Regions from separate parts of the Cytobacillus sp. FSL K6-0129 genome, predicted to be linked through region 4. Evidence: riboswitches for the same ligand, from Rfam matches in the RefSeq annotation. Region 4 holds a riboswitch; each other region holds the start of a gene.
What was found. A riboswitch is a leader RNA that binds a small molecule or an ion and turns the genes downstream of it on or off. The one in region 4 is predicted to bind thiamine pyrophosphate.
Positions count from the first base shown of each region.

Region 1: it holds a riboswitch for thiamine pyrophosphate, as region 4 does, so the genes downstream of both, MHI57_RS03240 (YkoF family thiamine/hydroxymethylpyrimidine-binding protein) here and thiT (energy-coupled thiamine transporter ThiT) in region 4, are expected to answer to the same signal.
Region 2: it holds a riboswitch for thiamine pyrophosphate, as region 4 does, so the genes downstream of both, thiW (energy coupling factor transporter S component ThiW) here and thiT (energy-coupled thiamine transporter ThiT) in region 4, are expected to answer to the same signal.
Region 3: it holds a riboswitch for thiamine pyrophosphate, as region 4 does, so the genes downstream of both, tenA (thiaminase II) here and thiT (energy-coupled thiamine transporter ThiT) in region 4, are expected to answer to the same signal.

Region 1 covers NZ_JBBOXM010000001.1:662,106-667,963, forward strand. Annotated here, with positions in the region: gene MHI57_RS03230 (efflux RND transporter permease subunit) at 1-1,027, opposite strand, end outside; gene MHI57_RS03235 (TetR/AcrR family transcriptional regulator) at 1,185-1,754, shown strand; TPP riboswitch at 1,961-2,064, shown strand; gene MHI57_RS03240 (YkoF family thiamine/hydroxymethylpyrimidine-binding protein) at 2,152-2,760, shown strand; gene MHI57_RS03245 (ECF transporter S component) at 2,757-3,368, shown strand; gene MHI57_RS03250 (ABC transporter ATP-binding protein) at 3,343-4,908, shown strand; gene MHI57_RS03255 (energy-coupling factor transporter transmembrane component T family protein) at 4,905-5,690, shown strand; gene pdxR (MocR-like pyridoxine biosynthesis transcription factor PdxR) at 5,827-5,858, opposite strand, start outside.
Region 2 covers NZ_JBBOXM010000001.1:741,733-747,590, forward strand. Annotated here, with positions in the region: gene MHI57_RS03620 (FMN-dependent NADH-azoreductase) at 223-849, opposite strand; gene thiE (thiamine phosphate synthase) at 995-1,603, opposite strand; gene thiM (hydroxyethylthiazole kinase) at 1,603-2,412, opposite strand; gene thiD (bifunctional hydroxymethylpyrimidine kinase/phosphomethylpyrimidine kinase) at 2,412-3,218, opposite strand; gene thiW (energy coupling factor transporter S component ThiW) at 3,187-3,708, opposite strand; TPP riboswitch at 3,780-3,872, opposite strand; TPP riboswitch at 3,916-4,027, opposite strand; gene MHI57_RS03645 (shikimate kinase) at 4,157-4,663, shown strand; gene MHI57_RS03650 (hypothetical protein) at 4,713-5,801, opposite strand.
Region 3 covers NZ_JBBOXM010000001.1:941,399-947,256, forward strand. Annotated here, with positions in the region: gene MHI57_RS04535 (MFS transporter) at 1-1,109, opposite strand, end outside; gene tenA (thiaminase II) at 1,410-2,099, opposite strand; TPP riboswitch at 2,223-2,332, opposite strand; gene trhA (PAQR family membrane homeostasis protein TrhA) at 2,681-3,316, shown strand; gene MHI57_RS04550 (GNAT family N-acetyltransferase) at 3,439-4,185, opposite strand; gene MHI57_RS04555 (AbgT family transporter) at 4,323-5,810, opposite strand.
Region 4 covers NZ_JBBOXM010000001.1:3,332,339-3,338,196, forward strand. Annotated here, with positions in the region: gene MHI57_RS16765 (hypothetical protein) at 1-178, opposite strand, end outside; gene MHI57_RS16770 (YxlC family protein) at 165-524, opposite strand; gene sigY (RNA polymerase sigma factor SigY) at 478-1,035, opposite strand; gene MHI57_RS16780 (hypothetical protein) at 1,747-2,013, shown strand; gene thiT (energy-coupled thiamine transporter ThiT) at 2,346-2,924, opposite strand; TPP riboswitch at 3,029-3,133, opposite strand; gene MHI57_RS16790 (hypothetical protein) at 3,267-3,506, shown strand; gene MHI57_RS16795 (M23 family metallopeptidase) at 3,530-4,504, shown strand; gene MHI57_RS16800 (phosphotransferase) at 5,404-5,858, opposite strand, start outside.

The sequences.
Region 1 (5,858 bases), 2.7 Mb from region 4:
TTTTTTTTCCAATACCTTCAAAATTTGGTATTAATGATTTGTGCTGTGTTTTTTCAATCCAATGATGGAATAATAATGTAAGTGCTGGAAGGAATACCATCACACTTATAAAACTTAAAATTATTCCTTTAACAAGGTTTAAACCTAGGTCTGATCCAATCTCAAAATCCATAAACAATAATGCAATAAATCCAAATAGAGTTGTAGATGCGCTCGAGGCAATGACACTAAACGATTCTTTCATAGCTAGTTTCATAGCTAGATTTGGCTCATGCCCTTGTTTACGATAATCTTGAAAACTATGTAATAAAAAGATAGCGTAATCCAAGGAAACAGCTAACTGCAAAATTGGTGCGACTGATTGTGTCACAAAGGACACTTCTCCTATAAAAACATTACTCCCTAAATTAATAATTACCGATACACCGATAGCCGTTAAGAAAAAGAGCGGTTCGACCCAAGAGTTTGTCGAGAGAACTAGTATAATGATAATAATGGGAATAAGTATCCCTGCAGCGAGTAACGTTTCTTGCCCTGTCATTTTCTGCTGCGTAGCTGTATTTGCAGCTTCGCCAATAAGTGATCCCTTCTCACCAATTATTTGATATATATCTTCTGTTGCTTCGACCTCTTTGCCACTCTCAATGGTGACAGAATAAAGAGCGTGATTATTTTTGTAGTAATTTTCTATTGTGCCTTGGTCTCCGGTTTCTATTGGTGTTCTTATGTCCATCGCATCATCTAACCACATCACATCAGTTACACCTTGAACCTTATTTAATTTCTCTTTAATAACGAGCGCTTCTTGGATTGTTACATTCTCAACCATTACGCTTGTATTTGGAATGCCACTAGTAAACTCATCTTCCATCACTTCTAAAGCAACGGTAGATTCAGCTTCTGCTGGGATATAATCTTTCATATTATAATTAACATTCACAAACAGAAATCCAATAGCAGAAAGCACTGATAACAAAAAGAAAATGATGGTTACAGATTTTTTATAACGAATAATAAACTCAATCATTATTGGTTTCCCCACTTCTTGATGTTGAAATTCTTTTACAGTAACATTATACATACCACTGTGTTAGATAAACAACAAACAGTTGTGTAAAAAATGTTTAACATCCAACATTTAAGCGTACTTTGTTGGATTTCTCTAAAAAAGTGAGGGTGGCATGATGAACAAAAAATTGGATCGTCGGAAACAATATACTCGTATGGTGTTAAAGGAAAGTTTAATGGAATTATTAAGAGAAAAGATAATTTCATCCATTACCATTAAAGAATTATGTCAAAAAGCAGATATCAATCGTTCTACTTTTTATAGCCATTATCGTGATCAATTTGATTTACTTCAGCATATTGAAGATGAGATTTTGTTAGAATTACAGGTCACTTTAAAACAGTACAACCATAATGAGACAAATGAAACTTTTGCAATGACGAAGTATTTATTAGATTATGTTTATAAACGAAGTGCTGATTTTCTTGTTTTATTTAGTGACCATGGTAACAAAGCTTTTCAAACGAGAGTGATTGATACTGCACAATCAATCATTATTAATAGTTTAAAGGAAGATCGGCAGGTCATAAATATAGATAAATCAAAATATATGATTTACTTTGTAATTAGTGGATGTATTTATGTAATTGAAAAATGGTTAATGAATGGGATGAAAGAATCTCCGGAAGAAATGACAACCATTATTACTGAAATTAGTAATCGGGTTATTCTTCATTCTAAATAGTATGCGAATATATCAACATTCTTCACATCAATATTTTATTCACCTCTACTATATTGCGATTTAAACTGTATTCCTTACTCTTTTGCATCATTTACGTATCAATTAGTAAATTGTATTTATCTCTACTACATTATCAATTGACAAGTATTGGTTTACAGATAATGATTTTTTGCTTATGATAGGATAGACGAACAAATAAAATATATCGAATGCGCTAGGGGAGCTATATTTAATGGCTGAGAAGGCAATTGCCTGACCCTTATAACCCGATCTAGATAATACTAGCGTGGGGAAGTGCAGTTGGTCAGTGTATTCTCTTTTTTTTCTGCATAGCCAAACTGCATTCCATCGGGGTGCAGTTTTTTTTGTTCAAAAAATGTTAAAAGGAGATTTTTGTATGAATCAATTATGTGGAACAAGTAGTATCGTAGGTTGTCAGTTTACGCTTTCTCCAATGAGTGAGAGGTATGTGGACATCATCTTATTTGCCCTTAAAGAAGTGAACATGTCAAAGGTGTGGTCAGAAACTGATGATGTATCTACTTGTATCCGTGGCAAGCAAATTCATGTTTTTGATGTAGTGAGGGCAATCTTTTTACACGCAGCTAAAACAGGAGAACACATCGCTATGAGTGGTACCTTTTCGATTGGTTGTCCAGGAGATTCAGCAGCAGATGTATACATGGACGAATCTGACATTGCCTTGAACAAGGATGATACAAAAGAAATAGACCAGCTTGCAGGTTGTAAATTTGCCCTCTATCCCTTAGGGAGGGAAGATTATATGGAAAAAATTTATGAGCAAATTGATTGGTCCAAGGAGACTGAAGTAAACGTTAGCCATAGCCATTATGCCACAAGGCTTGATGGCAAGGTGAATGATATTTTTAACTTGTTACAGAACGTTTTCGATCAGACCAAGCAAGATGTATCTCATGTGACAATGACATTCACATTATCAGCTAACAGCCCTACTGGAAAAGCTAAAGAAGTGAAAGTCTCATGATAAAATCATGGCGTCTGAAAGATATTGTTCTCATGTCAGTCCTGGGTGTCGTATTTGGCTTTATTTATTTAGGGTTTTTTGGGGTCGGTAAAGTTCTTGTTGCCATCCTTACCCCGTTTGGGTTTGGACCCATTGGTTATGAATTGATTTATGGCATATGGTTTATTGTATCCATAATAGCTGCTTACATTATCAGAAAGCCAGGCGTTGCTTTTACAGCAGAAACCATTGCTGCTATTACCGAAGTACTTGTCGGCTCAACATCTGGACCCACTTTAATTCTTTCAGGGATGGTGCAAGGATTAGGGGCGGAAATCGCTTTTGCTCTGACAAAATGGAAAAATTATCAACCTCGTATTCTCGTTTTTTCAGGTGTCAGCGCTGCATTTATTAGTTTTCCTTACCATTTCTTTGTATCAGGTTTTCATGCCTATGAATCCTGGCTTATTATGACAATGTTTGTTATACGTCTCTTAAGTGGAGCTATCATTGCTGGTTATTTAGGAAAAATATTAGCAGATCAACTAGCGAAAACTGGTGTTTTAAATGGGTACCCTATTGGGAAGGAGGTACTAGCAAGGCATGGAAAATCATCAACCAATTTTTGAATTAGACTCTTTCTCATTTTCCTTTGATAAACACGATGAACCTTCTGTAAATAATGTAAGCTGTAAGTTATATGCAGAGGAAGTGACTTTATTACTTGGAGCAAGTGGTTCTGGCAAAAGTACACTGACACTATGTTTAAATGGTCTATATCCTGAGGCGGTTGAAGGTTTTACTTCAGGGGACCTTTTATATAAAGGGAGAAATATCTCCTCCTACCCCAAAGGAGTAATAAACCAAGAAATAGGCATTGTCTTTCAAGATCCAGAAAGTCAGTTTTGCATGGTTCGTGTAGAAGATGAATTAGCATTTGTGTTAGAAAACTTGTCTATTCCCAGATGCCAAATGAAACAAAGAATAGAACATGTGCTAGATATTGTAGGATTATCACAATATATGAAACATAACATTCACCATCTTTCAGGAGGACAAAAACAAAAGGTTGCGCTAGCTTCTATCCTTTTAATGGACCCTCAATACTTAATTTTAGATGAACCTACAGCAAATTTAGATCCGATATCTAGCCTCGAGTTTATCGAGACAATTATTAAGATTCAAAAACAACAAAGATTTGGTTTGCTTGTAATTGAACACGAAATCGATGACTGGGAACCATACGCTCATCGGTTGGTTGCGCTTAATAAAAAAGGAGAAATACTTTTAGATAGTACGCCGAAGGAAGGTTTTCAAAATCATTTACATAAGTTGACGAAGAATCGTATAAGAGTTCCTAAAAGGTATGAAAATAGGAAAATGCCTAGTCGACCATCAAGTGAGAAAGAAAGTACAGAAGTAATCGTCAATCTTAAAGATATACAATTTAACTATAAAAATAAGCAAATCCTAAATGAACTTTCCTTTTCAATCAAAGAAGGGGACTTTTGCGCAATAGTTGGCGAAAATGGTGCTGGTAAATCTACTTTATTACAGTTAATAGCCAAATTAATTAAGCCCGTATCAGGCTCAATCGATTTTTTAAACACTCCATTAAGTAATTGGCATGAAAACGAATTGTATAAGAATATGGGCTATGTATTTCAAAATCCTGAGCATCAATTTATTAACCAAACTGTATACGATGAAGTGTGTTTTGGTATCAAGCTAAGTGGCTATTCTACAGAAGAAACAGAAAGAATGGTTCATCATTTATTAACCGATTTTGATCTCTTATCTGATAAGTGGAAAAATCCATTTTCCTTAAGTGGTGGCCAAAAAAGAAGGCTAAGTGTAGCAACGATTTTACATTCCAAACCTGATTTACTTCTATTCGATGAACCAACATTTGGACAAGATGCCTATACGACCTCTCAATTTATGCGTAAAGTCATGCACCTAAATGATAAAGGGGCCACCATCGTTTTCGTTACACATGACATGGATTTAGTTGATTCATACTGTAATAATGTCTTGGTTATGCAACAAGGAAAGATCGTTTATGATGGTACACCTAAAGCACTTTGGCGAAAAACTGACCTTTTAGAAAGAGCCAGATTAAGGATACCTTACCGCTTACGGTTGATAAATGAAGAGATGACGATATGATACACTCATTAAATCCAACCATAAAAGCTATTACGGTTATCTTACCTGCCATTTTGTTGAGCTTTTCCTTTGATATTATTACACCAGCGATTATGTTTATTTATATCCTGATACTTACCTTTTTCTTCAGTAAACTGAACATAAAGAAATGGTTGTTTTACTTTATACCGATGTCCTTTTTTACGCTCGGGTTAGCTTGGATGACAATGCTGTATACGGATGATAAGTACGCAACTGGTCCTATTGTTTTTTCGTTCTTTTCTTTTGATATTAGGATGGGTAGCATTATAGTTAGTATGAGTTTAGCACTAAGGTCATTGTGTTTTATAGGGTTATCTTTACTCTTTGCTTTTACAACTGATCCAACAAAATTTATGTTAAGTTTAATGCAGCAAGTTCGCCTTTCACCTAAGTTAACTTATGGTATTTTGGCAGGGTATCGCTTTGTTCCAACCTTCAAGCACGAATTAGACTTGTTAAAGAAAGCTCATCGTGTTCGGGGCCTTGGTCGTGCAAAAGGATGGAGAAATCGCGTGGAACATACGAGACAATATTTTATCCCCCTATTAGCTGGCGCCATTCGGAAGGCTGAAAGAGTCGCAATTGCAATGGAATCAAAAGGTTTTACAGGGTCAAAAGATCGAACCTATTATACTGTAATGAAAATCAAAGCGACTGATTACCTATTTTTTATCATCATGCTTATCATATTAATAATCGCCTATTACGTCTCCTATCGATTGGGTACACTTAATATATTTGGCCATCGGATTATGCCCTAACTTTACTCGCTAAAACCTTTCTAAGTAAAATTAACAACGAACAAGTTCAGTTATATGATAAGAATTTGTTCGTTGTTGATTATCTTAAAGTACTTAATTCTAATTTTTTTATTGAATCAAGCAAAGAGAGATTTATTTAATCAATCTCATCCATCCCCCACGCTTTGA
Region 2 (5,858 bases), 2.6 Mb from region 4:
ATTTAATTGCGTATACGTTTTTATCTTACTAGCTTGTTTAAAATGTCTTCCTTTTTTGAACCCTAATCTCTTTACACATCATCGAGTTGTGTGATACTGGTCAAGTTTATTAAAGGTTTACACAAAGAATGAGCGACCGTGATTTCCTATATACAAGTTTTAGGACGTCCTTTAGACAAAAAAAGCACCTCTACAAAAATATAGAGATGCTTTCGTATCGAATTAGAATTGAGCAGCAGCTTTAGCTACGTTTTGTAATCCTTCTTCAATAATATCTTGTGTACGATCTGGGTATTGGTTATGTCCTTCAATCACTACTTCTGACGGAGAAGTAATGCCCCAAAGGCTGATAATTGTTTTTACTAAGTTAACTGCCATTTCGCCAGCAGCCATACCTTCTAGTGAATAATCAGAACCTCTAGCATTTAAAAGCATCACTTTCTTGTCGCCAGCAAATCCTACTGGACCTTCAGCAGTATATTTAAACATTTTACCTGCTTGAGCTAAGTAAGAAACATAGCTGATCAATGGAGCTGGTACAGTTGAATTCCAAAGTGGGAATGCGAAAACGATTTTATCAGCATCAAAGAACTGATTTAAATACTTCTCAACTAGCGCCGCACCCTTTTCTTCTGCAGCAGTTAATTCCAACCCTTGGTTCTTTTTAAAAGTACCATTGATTGCATCATTACCATAGTAAGGCATGTTTTCTTCAAAAAGATTCAATTCCGTAATATCATCTGATGGATTTGATTCTTTATATGATTGTAAAAATGCATGATACATTTTTACAGAAATTCCAGCTTCAACTGGACGATCACTTGCGTTTACAAATAGAACTTTTGCCATTATGTGAAGACCTCCGAATGTCGTAATAATTTATTCGAAATACACTAAAATGAAATATCTCGAACCAAAAGTAATTTTAGTATATTAATAGTATCTTGTCAATGGAATAAGTTCTCTTTAACTACACTTATGATATTTTTTAGGTCTAAAGGAATAATTGAAGTAAATCTCGAGCTGACTTTTCTGGATTTTTAGATTTACTAATTGCTGAGACAACAGAAACACCTGCTAACCCTCGATTTTTAAGCATTTTTATGTTTTCTAGTTGAATACCACCAATAGCGACAGCAGGAATATCAATCGCTGCAATGATTTCCTCGAGCATACCTGGTGCTAATAAATCAGCATCTGATTTAGAAGTTGTCGGAAACACCGAACCTATTCCAACATAATTTGCTCCTTGTTCTTGAGCAAGTTTCGCTTCTTCCACATTGGATACAGAGATACCAACTACCATATCATCAGGAACAATCTTTCTAACGACGGCACATGGCAGATCATCTTGTCCAACATGCACACCTGCTGCACCTACCGCTAAAGCGATGTCTACTCTATCATTAATAATCAGTGGAATATCCAATGGCTTTAATATAGATTGTAATATTTTCGCCTTTTCATAAAAGAGTTGACCATCCGCTGTCTTCTCTCTTAATTGAACGATGGTCACACCACCTTTTACACCACTTCGAACAATATCATATAATTCATTGTTTGCTATTTTATCATCTGTGACTAAATATAAACGGTAATCCATTAGTTTTGCCTCACTCCATCTAGCCATATGGCTGCATTCATTGTACTAATCGTATCCATTAGCTTCACTCGAAATGAACCTAACCCTTCACCGGCATGTAAGCTCTTAGCTGCGATTTCCCCTGCTAGACTCATAGTAGCCATACCAATAACAGCCCCGTCAAACCAATTTTCTGAAACAGCAGCAGCAGTTGCTACTAATGAAGCTGTCATGCAGCCAGTTCCTGTTACCTTCGTCAAAAGATAATCTCCATTATCAATCACAACTAATTGCTTCCCATCTGTAATGACATCTTCTTTTCCACTAATAACAATGAGACAGTTTAGGACTTCAGCTGCCTCCTTTGCAAGTGCTTCAGGTGCTATTTCAATTGCCCCTGCATCAACACCACGCGTTTTTGTATTCTTACCAATAAGAGCAGAAACTTCAGAAGCATTGCCGCGAATAATGGACACTTTTATTGTGCTAATTAGCTCTTTTGCCTTATTTGTGCGATAAGTGGTTGCACCAACACCAACTGGATCAAATATTACTGGGGCCCCTTTTTGATTGGCAGTTTGTCCAGCTTTAATCATTGCCGCAAACATCGCATCATTAATAGTACCAAAATTAATTACGAGCCCATCTGCCATCATAGCCATTTCTTCTACTTCTAAGAGTTGGGTGGCCATAACAGGTGAACCGCCCATTGCTAGGGTCACATTTGCACAATCATTAATAGTTACTGTATTTGTTAAATGATGAATGAGTGGGGTATGTTCTTGTAACTGCTGAAAGACTCTCTCAACTGCTTCACTTGAAATCGCCATTATCTTTCCTCCATCTTTGCTTTGTTGTATAACTCATAAAAATGATTTGTCGGACCATGCCCATTACCGAGTGCTAGGCTATGCTCAATCGCTATGGAAATATAATTTTTCGCAGACTGTATGGCCTCAATAAGTTCTTCCCCTTTTGCTAACCCAGCAGCAATGGCAGATGATAGAGTACAACCTGTACCATGGGTGTTTTTTGTCTCTACTCTTCGACCATTAAACCAGTTGAAACTTTGTCCATCCCATAATAAGTCATTCGGTTCTCCTTCTAAATGTCCACCTTTTAATAAGACGGCTTTTGGCCCTAATTCATATAATTTTTTACAAGCTTGCTCCATATCATCAACCGTGCGAATTGTCATACCCGAAAGTACTTCAGCTTCAGGAATGTTTGGCGTAATTACAGTCGCAAGTGGTAACATTTTCGCTTTTAATGCTTCAATAGCTTGTTCCTTTAAAAGATGATGTCCACCTTTTGAAACCATAACAGGATCTAACACAATCACTTTTGGACTATAATGATTTAAACGGTCTGCGACGATTTTTACAGTCTCACTAGATGACAACATCCCGATTTTGACAGCATCAACTTGGATATCATCAAACACAGCTTCTATTTGGTCTTTTATAATATTGATTTCTATATCCTGTACCGAACGTACCTCTACTGTATTTTGAGCGGTAATCGCCGTAATGACGGACATGCCAAACACACCATTGGCGGAAAAAGTTTTAAGATCTGCTTGAATCCCAGCTCCTCCTCCTGAATCAGAACCTGCGATCGTTAATGCTGTTTTCATTGATGTAACCTCCAATAGCTTTATTCTTAATTAATACTCTTAATAAACCATATCCTAAAATTGCTCCAGTAAACGAGCTCACCATAAATGCTGGTAGGAATCCGAAAAGGGTTGCTTCTTGTCCTAAAAGTAATGTACTAATCGGATAAGTCGCTACTGCCCCTATCATTCCTGTTCCAACGACTTCACCTAGTGCTGAGAAGCCAATTTTTTTCGTTTTTTGATAAAGGAACCCTGCAAGTAATGCGCCAATCATACTCCCGGGGTAGGCAAAAACACTTCCAGTCCCCATCATATTTCTCAATGTAGATGAAAGAAACGCTTGACTAACGGCATACCATGGTCCAAGAAGTACAGCAGATAATACATTCGCCAAGTGCTGAATCGGAAAAATTTTCGCTATTCCAATCGGAATAAAAATGAGACTACTCGACACAGTAGTGATGGCTGCAATCGTTGCCGTCATCGTCATTTTTTGGATTTTATTCATAGACCTTTCCTCCTTTCGATAAAAATAAAAAAGCCGCTATTTTGAATAAGCGGCTTTGGTCATCATGATATGTATGACGTCACTCGCTTCCCTACGCTAGTATTAACTAGATCAGGTTCAAAGGGTTCATCTCAGCCAAGTATTTGGCACCCCTAGCATTTATTCATATATAAAAAAAATCCTCTACTTCCAAAAGGAAGCGAGGACGACTACATCGACACACTTCCCTCCACTGGTACAAACCAGATCAGGTTCAAAGGGTTTTGAACGGACGGCATTCAATCTCAGCCTCTATGTGGAGGCACCCCCAGTGAAAACTTATAACATATGATGCACTCAATATAACATGAAATGATAGAAATGAAAATAAAAAACATTGGATAGAAACGATGTTGCGACATAAAACGTTATGATATGATATTTTATATAATATTCGGGAGGACAGTCTATGGAAGATAAGAGTATTGTACTTATTGGGTTTATGGGGGTCGGAAAGACATCCATAGGAACGGAATTAGCTAAGAAATTACAGTGGGGTTTAATCGACACGGATGAACGCATTGAACAACAGTTTGGAATGTCAACTTCAAAAATTTTCCTTGATCATGGTGAAGAAGTTTTTCGAAAAGCTGAAAGCGAATTGATTGAACAACTATCTGCCGAAGAAAAACAGATTCTTTCATTAGGCGGCGGCGCCTTTTTAAACAGTAAGAACCGCGAAATTTGTTTACAAAACAGTACCGTTGTCCTTATCGAGCTCTCATGGGAAAATTGGCTCGATCGATACCCATTGATTAAAGATACAAGACCGAAATTGAATGGTCTTTCTACTGACGAAATGTATCATCTCTACAAAGAAAGACAAGCTCATTATCAACCATATCATCTAAAAATCAATGTTGACGGGAAAACAGCTGAAGAAGCTGCTGAATTGATTGTTAGTGGGATAGGATAAAGCTTGTGATGATTATGGTTATAGTTCATTAGAATGTTTCTTTTACTATCTAAGTAATTCGCATTATCCTAAACGAATTTATGAAAGCCGGGCACTCCCTTCCTCGGCTTTCATTTGTGTTTGGTTCTAAATAAATTGCTGAATAACTCCCTTTTTGTGAGGCGGTTATCTCTGGTTTTCTTTCTGAGTGACTTGCTAAACCCTTTTGCGAGGCGCTCATTTCTGGTTTTCTTTCTGAGGGACTCGCTAAACCCTTTTGCGAGGCGCTCATTTCTGGTTTTCTTTCTGAGGGACTCGCTAAACCCTTTTGCGGGGCGCTCATCTCTAATTCCCCTTCCGAGTGACTTGCTAAACCCTTTTGCGAGGCGCTCATCTCTGGTTTTCTTTCTGAGGGACTTGCTAATCCCTTTTGCGAGGCGCTCATTTCTGGTTTTCTTTCTGAGTGACTTGCTAATCCCTTTTGCGGGGCGCTCAACTCTGATTCTCCTTTTGAGGGACTCGCTAAAGCCTTTTGCGGGGCGCTCATCTCTGATTCCCCTTCCGAGTGACTTGCTACACCCTTTTGCGGGGCGCTCATCTCTGATTCCCCTTCCGAGTGACTTGCTAAACCCTTTTGCGAGGCGCTCTTCTCTGATTCCCCTTCCGAGTGACTTGCTAAACCCTTTTGCGAGGCGCTCATCTCTGGTTTTCTTTCTGAGGGACACGCTAAACCCTTTTGTGGGGCGCTCATCTCTGGTTTCTTTCCTGAGGGACTTGCTAACCCCTTTTGCGGGGCGCTCATCTCTGATTCTTCTTCCGAGTGACTTGCTACACCCTTTTGCGGGGCGCTCATCTCTGATTCCCCTTCCGAGTGACTTGCTAAACCCTTTTGCGGGGCGCTCTTCTCTGATTCTTCTTCCGAGTGACTTGCTAATCCCTTTTGCGGGGCGCTCATCTCTGATTCTCCTTTTGAGTGACTTGCTAACCCCTTTTGCGGGGCGCTCAGTTCTGGTTTTCTTTCTGAGTGACTTGCTAAACCCTTTTGCGGGGCGCTCATCTCTGATTCCCCTTCCGAGTGACTTGCTAAACCCTTTTGCGGGGCGCTCATCTCTGATTCCCCTTCCGAGTGACTTGCTAACCCCTTTTGCGAGGCGCTCATCTCTGATTCTCCTACTGAGTGACTTACTATCCACTTTTATTGTGATGTTATATAGAT
Region 3 (5,858 bases), 2.4 Mb from region 4:
CCAAAAATTGCTGGCAGCAACACTGCGCTAAGAAAGCCTCCCGTATTAGCGAAACCGGAAATAAGCCCCACTTCCTTTATATGAAAGGACTGTCTAACAACTGTAAAGGTTAGAGCACTGGCACCATTTGCATAACCTATGATTACGAATAAAAGAATGAATAATAAATATGGTGGCTCTCCACCCATCAATACTAAAGCGATCCAAGCAGAAACCGACAGCATCTGCACAATGACATACGGTGCTTTGACTCTGTCAAAAAAAGTAGATAGGTAGGTTGTTAATGGTGCTCCGATAATGGCACCAAATAAGCCGTACATAATTACTTCACTTGCACTTGATCTTGATAAACCGTAAATGTCCATACCATAGGGAACTGCCCAAGAGCCAATAAAGCCGATATATGTGCCCACTACACCAAAGTGACAAAGGAATGTCGCCCAAGCTTGGCGATTGACAAGTAATCTTCTTATGATGACTAATAACGGTTCATTTGTTTCTTTTTGATTTTTTTCTTCTTCCATTTGAAATTTCTTCTTAGGATATTTTATTAAAACCACATAAAGTCCCATACCAAGGGTGAATATTACAATGCCAACAATTAAAAATGGAAGTCGCCACCCTAATAGAGAAATGGTCGAACTAAAAGGAACTGTTGCTAATAAGAATCCTAAACTTCCGGTCATTCCGGCAAATCCCACTAGCATCGAAAACTCCTGCTGCTTGAACCAAATGCTCAATACAAGAACTAAATTGACCCATATAGTAGCATCGCCAATTCCACATAATAACCTAGCAAAGATGAGCATATAACTATTATCTACCGTACTATACAGGATGGTACCTAGCCCGTTTAGCAGTGTTCCAGCGACTAGAAATACATTTGGACCAAATCTATCAGAGAATAATCCGATGGGAATTTGCAATCCAGCATAAGCAAAAAATTGAATACTCGTTATCAGCCCAATCGTTGCTGCAGTTAAATGAAATTCTTCCATTAATTGATCAGTAATTAAACCAGGTGCTGTTCTTTGACTAACCATAAATAAATAGGCTAAAAGTAAAACACCAAATACAACCCATCTGTACTTACTTTGTTGTTTATTCATTTTTAAAACGCCTTCCTCAATTTAACATTCGTCTCTCATTATACGCTTATTGTCATTATATATATATAGGAAGTTTATATGTCTATGAGGGTGGAGAAGTAGAAGTCATTTCTATTGACTAGATGAGTAGTTTTTGAAGTCCGAAATTCTTTTTAGGAAAATCCGATACGGCAAATTGTCTTTATTCCATAAACAAACCTGATACTACAACGATTATAAAGGGTATGATGTTAACAGAATTGAGTTAGTATGAACTAACCTTATTCTGTTAACACTATTCCCGCTTTCATTTATGAAGTTTTATGCATATGTTTTATCACTTAGCCACTTTTCTTGGGTATAAGCCATTTCCCAAAAAGCTAATTCATATTGACAGCTAATGGTAAATGCCATTTTCATTTTTTCTTTTTCTGTTTCAGATGCCATTTCAGCAAGCCGATCAAGATGATGAATTTGTTCCAGTACAAGTTTAACAAACCATTCTCCACCGTATGTATCAATCCAGGTACGATAGATTTCTTCTTTTGGTTTTGCCCCTTTAAAGCTCTGCCCAATATCATAATAAATCCAATAACACGGAAGCAAACTAGCGATGACCTCGCCAACTGTGCCTGTCTCTGCTACACGATATAAATGGGATGTATATGCATAGGCAGTAGGAGCGGGTTTAAACTGGTTTAACTCTTCTTCAGAAACTTTTAATACCTCCATAAATTTGTTATGTAACCCTAGTTCAGCTTCATAGGTACCTTGCGCATGCGAGGCCATTCTTGAGGTCATATATAAATTCTCTGCTTTAGAAGCAGCGATTGCTTGCACACGAGAAAAATGTGATAAATAGTAAGAATCTTGTAACACATAAAAGCGGAAACACTCAATTGGTAAATCTCCCTTAGCAATTCCTTTAACGAAAGGGTGTTCAAAATTCGCTTCCCATATATCATGTACTTCTTTCCTTAACGATTGTGTAAACGTTTCTTTTGTTGTCATCATTTCTACCTCTTCTCTTTTTTTTATCGAGCATAAAAAATCCAGAAAAGCGAAAAACCACTTCCTATAAGAAAGTGGTTACTGTATACATTATTCATTTAGTTATAGTTATAATGTTAACTAAATTTATATACGCCACTTCCCTACGCTGGTATCAACCAGATCAGGTTCTAAGAGTCTTAAAGTTATTACACTTTAATCTCAGCCTTTTAAAGGCACCCCTAGTGGATTTATTCAATTATGCTTTCAAAGTTATGTTATCATCTTATCAATAAATGTCAACCTAAATGGAAACTGCAAGTTTAGGAATTGAGCAATGTCAAGCTTCTCTTTCAGTAACGATTATGAACAAGTTGGATGAATGCTGTCGTTACCTAAACACTTCAACTGATCTAACACCGCGGCTTAAATTGGCATTGACTCAAGGATGGATAACTCCAAATATTCTCCATGCATTTACACTCTCCACCCTCTTCGCCTAGTGAAGTTTTTCTTTATAATGAAAGCTTACGACTTTTTATCAGCTAAAAAAATGTTTATACTAGAATTATGATTTTGGATAAAGAATGGGTGAATACTACTTGGAAACACATATTTTTTCAAAGGGAGAAGAAATCGCCAACGCGATCGTACACGGAATCGGTGCGCTATTAAGTATTGCGGCTCTCGTCATTTTAACTGTTTTCTCATCCTTATATGGAACAGCTTGGCATATTGTCAGCTTTGTTCTTTTTGGTACAACGATGGTTATTTTATATTTCTCATCAACTTTGCTACATAGTTTACCTGCTGGAAAAGCAAAGGATGTATTTGAGATTCTCGATCATTCTTCCATTTACTTTTTTATTGCTGGAACGTTCACACCGTTTCTATTTATAACAGTTAAAGGAACCTTAGGATGGACCTTATTTGGTCTTGTATGGGGGCTAGCAATTGCTGGAACAGTTTTCAAATGTTTTTTTGTTAAAAAATTTTTAGTCTTCTCGACATTACTATATGTTTTGATGGGCTGGCTAATTATATTTGCCTGGGAGCCTCTGGTTACACACTTACCTACACAAGGAATGATTTTCCTCATTATCGGTGGCGTTCTATACACTGCTGGTTCAATATTTTATGTATGGAGAGGATTTAAGTACCATCACGCATTGTGGCATGTTTTTGTTCTTGCTGGTTCGATTATGCATTTTTTTGCTGTTCTCTCGCTTTTACCTTGATCAAAATTTACCTCTTTATAAATGATCTGCAGATGGCTACTCTCACCACCTGCAGATTTATTAATATCAGTTTGTAGAGTTTTTATCACATTACTTGTTCTATATTAATAATAAACTACTACTTATAATAACTTCATTACTTCATAGCGAAAGCTCAATTTTTTATACCCTTGTTTACGATACATATCCTTTGGCGTGTCATTGCTGTCGGCTACAAGTATAACCCTATGATTGCTAAATCGCTTCATTACTTCATATTGCAAGCTTGCAGCAATCCCCTTTAATCGGTGAGCTGGTAACACACCTACATTATCAATTTCAGCTGTACACTTATTAAAAAATACTTGTAATGAACCTGCTGGCACACCATGATCATATGCGAGTAACTGTAATGTATCTTTTGCATTATGATGATAGGAATGCATGCTTCTATTAAGGTTCACATATTCCTCACCATAATCTAGATCAAAGTTTCTCTGCAATTGTAGATATTCTCGTAAATTATCATTTGTCACTTCCTCAACCACGATTTCGTTCTTTCTATCTTTATAGATAAATTGAAGAGGGTTAATTTCATATAACTCCTGACACCCGATTGTATAGAATTGTTGATAAAGGTATAATAAAACATCCTCTTGAATCATTTCGTCTGCTGGTAAATAAAACTTCAAATGTTCTTGTTTATGCTCTTTCTGATAGTCTTCCAAATACATTTGTGCCAGTTGAAAATCTTGCAAACTAGGATTTATTTTAAATTGGATAAAGTTTGCATCATATTTAAAATAGAACTGTTTTGTGCCATAGTGATCAAAATTGGCTTTTTCTGCTATTAAATTACCATCATGATGTATATCTCTGAAACTAACCACTGACCATCTCTCCCCTACTTATAGCCCTTAAGTATAACGATTAATTCCTTACGGTAAAAAAATACCTCTATCTATTTTATCATTTTTCACAAATAAAGAAGCCCGAACATTTATGTTCGGGCAACAACACCGCATTATTACAAATACATTTCGATACCGGGTCCAATCGGAATACCGAATAATCCAAAAATGAATAGCATGACTACCCAAATTACTAAGAAAACCATTGAATAAGGAATCATTAAGGAAATAAGCGTGCCTAAACCTGCTTTTTTATCGTATTCTCTCATAAAAGCAAGAACTACAAGGATATACGGATTTAGTGGTGTAATAATATTTGTAGTTGAATCGGCAATTCTATACGCTGCTTGGATAAAAGCAGGGTTATAATCAAGTAACATAAACAATGGAATAAAAATTGGGGCTAATAATGCCCATTGAGCAGACCCACTAAAGATTAATAAATTCAGAATAGAGACGAAAATAATAAATCCAATAATAACAGGAATACCAGTTAAATTGATGGAAGATAAGAATTCCGCACCATTGACTGCAATCCAAGTACCTAAATTGGACCAGTTAAAATAAGCAATAAATTGTGACGCAGCAAATATAAGGACGATATAGCCTGCCATATCTTTCATCGAATCTGCCATATACTTTGGAATATCAGCACTTTTTGTGATTTTCTTTACTGTTACTCCGTATGCTGTTCCCATCGTTATAAAGAATAATAAAACAATTGGGATAATTCCACTTAAAAATGGGGAAGGAATCATACGACCTTCTTCGTTTCTAAGAGGGGAGTCTGGCCAGAAGATAATTGTAAGTAAAATAGCAATATATGCTAGACCCGCTATAACGGCATTTCTTAACCCTTTTGACTCGATAGCTGAAACCGGTTCAAAATTCTTTTTCAAATCCCCATCATATTTTCCTAATCTTGGTTCAATTACCTTTTCAGTTAAGAATCCACCGACTAAAGTTAAGAGAACAGTAGAAATCGACATAAAATACCAATTATCAACAGGTGATACAACAAATGAAGGATCGATTGCTTTAGCAGCCTCAGTAGTAATTCCCGCTAATAATGCATCTGTTCCAGCGATTAAGACATTAGCTGAAAAACCTGCACCTACTCCAGCAAAGCCGGCTGCTAAACCAGCTAATGGATGCCTACCAACAGTGTAGAAAACCATCGCAGCTAAAGGTGGTACAAGTACAAACGCCGCATCTGAAGCAATATTCCCCATAATACCAATAAAGAAAACAGCATAAGTGACTAATGACTTTGGTGTACTTAAGATCGACTTTTTAATGGCTGTTTCTAGTAAACCAACTTTATCAGCTAAGCCTACACCAAGCATCATAGCTAACACAAGACCTAGTGGGGCGAAGCCAGTAAAGTTAGACAGCATCTCAGTTAATATAAACTGCAATCCTTCTCCAGAAATTAAACTTTTTATTGCCAACTCTTCCCCGGTTCCTGGGTGCTCAACAGTAACATCAAATTGATTAACAATGAACGTTAATATCATTACAAACGCTGCGAGATAAACGAAAATAAAAAATGGATCTGGTAGTTTGTTCCCTATCGTTTCAATGCCTGACAAGAACTTGGACATCAAGCCCTTCTTTTCTTGTTCGTTGTTTACATTTGCTTGCAAATTATT
Region 4 (5,858 bases):
TACGAACGTTTCTTACGATGAAATAGAATATTAGTGGTACCGGTGCTTGAATTAAGGCGATAATACCCCAGAACCAATGATTCATTCCATTTTTCTTTGCATTAGTAAATAAAAAGATACTTTGTGATAATAAAATAATTGCTACTAAGAATAGTAAAAAGAAATCAATATTCGTCATGTCGCACCTTCTCTCTATGTTTTTGGATTTGCAGAAAGGTATAACAGATGACAAGAAGGACTGTAAGACCTTGTAATGTGATAAAGACAACTGGTATTTGGGTTAATGTTGTAAAAAATAAAACAAGAATAAGTGTTGCTATTCCGCTGAATAAGAGTAATTCTCTTCGCCATTTTTTGCTAGCTTCATCCTTTTCTGCGATGACCATTTTTTCAAACCAATCTTCACTAGGAGTAGAGATGGGGTTATTTTCCTCAAACTGTGCAAAAGAACGTTTCATTTCTTTTGAAAAATCTTCTTCATCCTTGTTTGATAGGATTTTCCATTGTTCCTGGGCCTTTCTCATCTTCACCCATCTCCTTTCGAATGGTTTTAATTCCGCGGTGAACTCTAGATTTTACTGTTCCTTCAGCAATTCCAAGCATTTTGCCAATCTCATCATACGCATAGCCATAATAATGTTTTAAAATAATCGGCACTCTTAATTCATCTTCTAATTCACCGAGAGAAGCTAATAAGAAATCCCAATCTTCATTTCGTGACTGTGCCTGCCATTTTAATTTCCGCATATGTTGTGCTTTAAAGGCATCAGCTCGCTTCTGGCGCCTTTTTTGATCGATATATAATTTTGTGCCAATGGATATGAGCCAAGTGGAGAATTTCGATTTCACCTGAAATTGATTTAGTTTTTCAATCGCTTTTGTCATTGTCTCTTGTGCCAAATCCTCAGCTTCTTCTCGATTAAGGGTGAGCTTCATTAAATAATGAACGAGAAGGGGATAACTCTCCTTAAATAAGTGAGCTAACGCCTGGTTATCGCCTTTTTTCGCTGCTTTAATCCATTTTTTCTCTTCCAAACCTTGCCCCCCTTTTCTTTGGATTTACTATTATGACGATTAGTGTTCTCCTTTCGTTCACGAAAAATAAAATTTTTTGAATGGAGATAGAGATTATATCTTGTTATTGCATAGAAGTTATGCGAGTGGATAAATATGTAAATGATTAGAATGTTCAATTATATCCTTATTTTCAATGACATGGACCCTCTGGTGGCATGACTACAGAGGAAAGAGCCAGCAGTATCTAGGCGTGTGTGCTATACAATCTCCATATAAACTTGGGCGGTGGTATCTTTTAAATATGTGTCAGCTTCATCCAATCAATACGGTAATTCTTAAATGAGCGTTTATAGTTAAGACTGAACGCAAAAGATGTTTACGCGCAAAAGAGAAAAGAGGAAGTCAGAGAACTGCGCGTAAATCGTGTATACGCGCAAAAGAGAGAAGAGGAAGTCAGGGAACTGCGCGCAAATCGTGTATACGCGCAAAAGAGAAAAGAGGAAGTCAGAGAACTGCGCGTAAATCGTGTATACGCGCAAAAGAGAAAAGAGGAAGTCAGAGAACTGCGCGCAAATCGTGTATACGCGCAAAAGAGAGCAGGGGAAGTCAGAGAACTGCGCGCAAATCGTGTATACGCGCAAAAGAGAGCAGGGGAAGTCAGAGAACTGCGCGTAAATCGTGTATACGCGCAAAAGAGAAAAGAGGAAGTCAGAGAACTGCGCGTAAATCGTGTATACGCGCAAAAGAGAGAAGAAAAAGTCAGAGAACTGCGCGCAAATCGTGTATACGCGCAAAAGAGAGCAGGGGAAGTCAGGGAACTGCACGCAAATCGTGTTTATGTGCAAAAGAGAGCAGGGGAAGTCAGAGAACTGCGCGCAAATTGTGTATACGCGCAAAAGAGAGCAGGGAAAGTCAGAGAACTGCGCACGATCGTGTTTATGTACAAAAATCACAAGAAAGAAAACAGATGATGTTGGTTTAAACTACCGTAGATAATAGTTGTTGCAAATTCATAAATAATCAAGAGTGTTCATCGTTAGATTGACATTGACGGAAGAAAAGTGCTGCTAAAAAAAGTAAGGAAAAAGATGTGTCTACTCCCCCTCTCAGAAATCCAAAAAGAAAACCTGCCGGTCTCAAGGAGAAAATAGAAGAGAAGATGTTGGTTTGTCTAGCTGCTTTTGGCGCTTTCATTTTGCATGGTTATCTTATGGATATCACGCCGATGTACATGCCACCCTGATTCCTCAGTTCCATCATCGTGCGAAAATCTCCCAAAAAGATATCTTAAAAAAAGGCCCTGAGTTTCCCCCAGAGCCTTTAGATGATTAATATGCTTTTTTCAGAAGGACCTTATTGGCTGTTGTGTAAAGCATGACAACTACTAAGGCACATACGATAAAGGTAGGTAGCATATATGTTCCGTTATATACGAGTGAGTAAAGTGCGACAGGTTGATCTGCCGGAGCATAGGCACCAAATAGGATAATGCCTGATAAATAATGGCATAAGAAGCGTAAGAAACTTCCTAAGAAAACGCCACTAATAACATACATGTTTGCTTTGGCAAATTGGCCGTCTTGATAATTTTGCACAACTTTATTCATATAGATGCCTGCGAGTCCGACAACAGCAAAGGCTACGAAATAGTCAATGATCCAAGAGGCGAAATGAAAAGGAACAGCTCCTGTTAAGATTTGAAGTCCTCCTAATAGTAAGCCCGTTAAGACGCCGCCTTTAACACCCCAACGAAAGGCCATTAAGAAAACCGGTACCATAGCAAGTGAGATGGACCCACCTTGTGGCCAAAATCTCCCCATCAGTAAGCCTGATAAGAAATCAAGTAATAATGCCAAAGCTGCAAATATAGCAATTTCCACCATAAAAAGTGTTTTATTTTGTTTCATGTTTTTCCTCCTTCTCCGAAAAGAGAAGCGAACGAGTAAACCTGTATTACTTTTTTGTCATGAAAAAAAGCAATACATAGGCGGTGATGGATGCCTAGTATTGCTCATATCCAAAACCACGATCCCTACGCTAGCATTATCTAACAGGTTCTTAGGGTCAGAACGAACTCGCTCACTCTCAGCCATATTAGGCTCCCCTTGTGGAAGTATTAAATTTATCCTCGGTTAGAATATACTATGACTTTCATCAGAATTCAAGAATCTTTTTTTGGTAGTAAAAAAACAGATTATTTGTGAAACTTATTCCCTAGATAGTCGTAGAATAATCAAGGAGTGATTGATATGAAGAAGGTTTTTGAAGTAAACCATCATGGAAATCATATATTAATCGAAAATTATTGGATTAACGGAGAAAAGTTGTATGTAAATGGTGAATTACAGGATGAAAATTTAGGTCTAGCATTAAGAGGGGATTTGAAAGGTAAGTTAGAAGATTCAAGTGAAATTAAAGTAACTATTGGCGGTTTCTTTACTGTTAATTGCAAAATATTTCTTGAGAATCGTTTAATTTTTTCATCTTAATAAAACTTACGGGGGTAGAGGGTATGGTCGGTTCAATGGATCCTGATAGGTTTATAGATTATTGGTTAAGAGCAGAGTATAAGGAAATTTACCAAGCCACTTCAAAAGTGTTTCAAGGCATGGTTTCATTATCAGAATTTATTGAGATGAGCGCAGCCTTTAATGAAGGTGTGCGTAGTTATCAACTAATGTCACGGACGAATGTCTTAGGCATTGATCAGTTCGTATGGGTAGATCACTCAAAAGCAAAAGCAGTAGTGGTTGGATTTGATGATAAAAATACAATTGTCAGTTTCTATATGAAACCTTACTTTGTCTTTCCAGAAACAGATAAGGTCTATACAAAGAATGAATACATTATGCCAGTGATGGATGAATGGTTTGTATTCTGGGGTGGTACAAATGAATTTATTAATTACCATTACGTATATGAACATCAAAGGTACGCGTATGATCTATTAAAGGTGAAGGATGGCTCTACATATAATGGTAGACCTGAAAAAAATGAGAGTTATTACGCATTTGCAGAGGAAGTTATCGCCCCTCAAAATGGCAAAGTAATAAAAGTGGTTGATGGTCTCGATGATAATATTCCAGGGCAGATGGATGAAGAACACCCCCCAGGCAACTATATTGTGATAGAGCATGCGCATAAGGAATATAGTATGATTGCTCATTTTAAAAAAGACAGTATCATTGTCCAAGAAGGAGAGGAAGTTCTTCAAAAACAATTACTTGGCAAATGTGGGAACTCGGGTAACTCTTCTGAAGCGCATATCCATTTTCAAATCATGGATTCAGAAGATCTTCATAAAGGAAAATCAGTTCGCATTCGTTTTAAAAATGGTGTAGAACCGATTCAAGGAGAAATCGTAACAAATCATTTAACAAAATACCTTAATCGATTCGAAGAGAAGTTCGACAAGGTTGAAAATACGATGACAATAGCAGACTATGTTTTTGCCGTTCCCAGAGCAATTATCCAGCTTTTTAAATAGAGAAATACAGTTAAATGGAGGTCGCTTGTGCCGGCCTCCTTGCCCACAATTCAATCAAACATTTATTTAAATCGCAAAAAAAGTGGTTTGATAATAATCGTTGCTCTTTTCGTAAGACTCAGTGCGGTTTTTTAACGTATCAACTAATAACTGGATACTGTGATTCAAGTTCGTTCCTTTGATCAACACATAAGAGAAGGAATGTTCTTCTTAAAGCCTTCCAGCTTCTATAGGCCGTATGTCAACTCCTCTTTTATAGTTACCTCGGAAAATAAGGAGCTTCTAAGCTACTTTTTACACTCCTCTTTATTCCTTGTGTAGAGCTGATGAACGTCGATTTGACGCTAATTTGATGTAATTCAATCAGGTGCCTTTTTCGTGCCCTACTCTTGGTCATATAAATCCTCTATCGAATGAAAATGCCTTTCCATATGTGGGTGAACAGAAGGTCAATAAGCAATCTTCTGCAAAGGGGTTCTGGACAAACTCTTTCGCATTGGTTTGCCTTTCCACAAGCCAATATCTACTGCTATGGTGCCTGCCACTATCAATTACTTATTCGCTATTCCCAATTGTAACATGATAAGATAATTGCTCATGAGTGGCTCGTAATTGTGCGATAACACTTGGCAAAATAGCTTTACCAATCGTAAAGCTAGCTCCGATTCGTATGAACCCTGGGGCAACTTGTTTTTTTATGCTAATTATAGAATCGATCTTTCGACACCTCAAAACTGAATAAGTGTTAAACAGAAGGAGAATAAGCTCTAGGTAATGATGATTCTAAATTTAGTCATATGAAACTAAATAAACGTGTGCCGATTGAATATCGACACACGTTCAATGTTCAGCTTTTTATGTTGTCTACGTGACAGGGACAAGACAAAAGATTACGTTTTTTAAACTAACTTCATGGCTAAAGAATCAACATTCTTATTTAGCCATGCTAACTGCTTTGTTGTCAGCCTAGCAATTTTTAAATATTCTTTTGGTAACTTTCCATATGGTTCGTAAAAATTACTGACAGCTAGCTGAAAGAAATACAGATACGGCATATGGAACAAATCGTACTTAGTCAAGGTAAACCACTTTGAATAGTTATCTATATAACGTTTAAGAGCATTAGATTCAATTTTTCCACTCTTAGCAACAGGGTCCGCATAAGCGAAAGACATCATTACTTCCCAACATGCAGGTAAATGACAGGCGTCTGTCCAATCAATTGTATATAATTTTGTTTCCTTACATATGATTTGAGAAGTATAATAATCTCCATGTGAATTAGTACATGTAAACTTAGAATAATCAAACGTATAGTTATTAATTGTATCTAGATACTCTAATCGGTTAATAA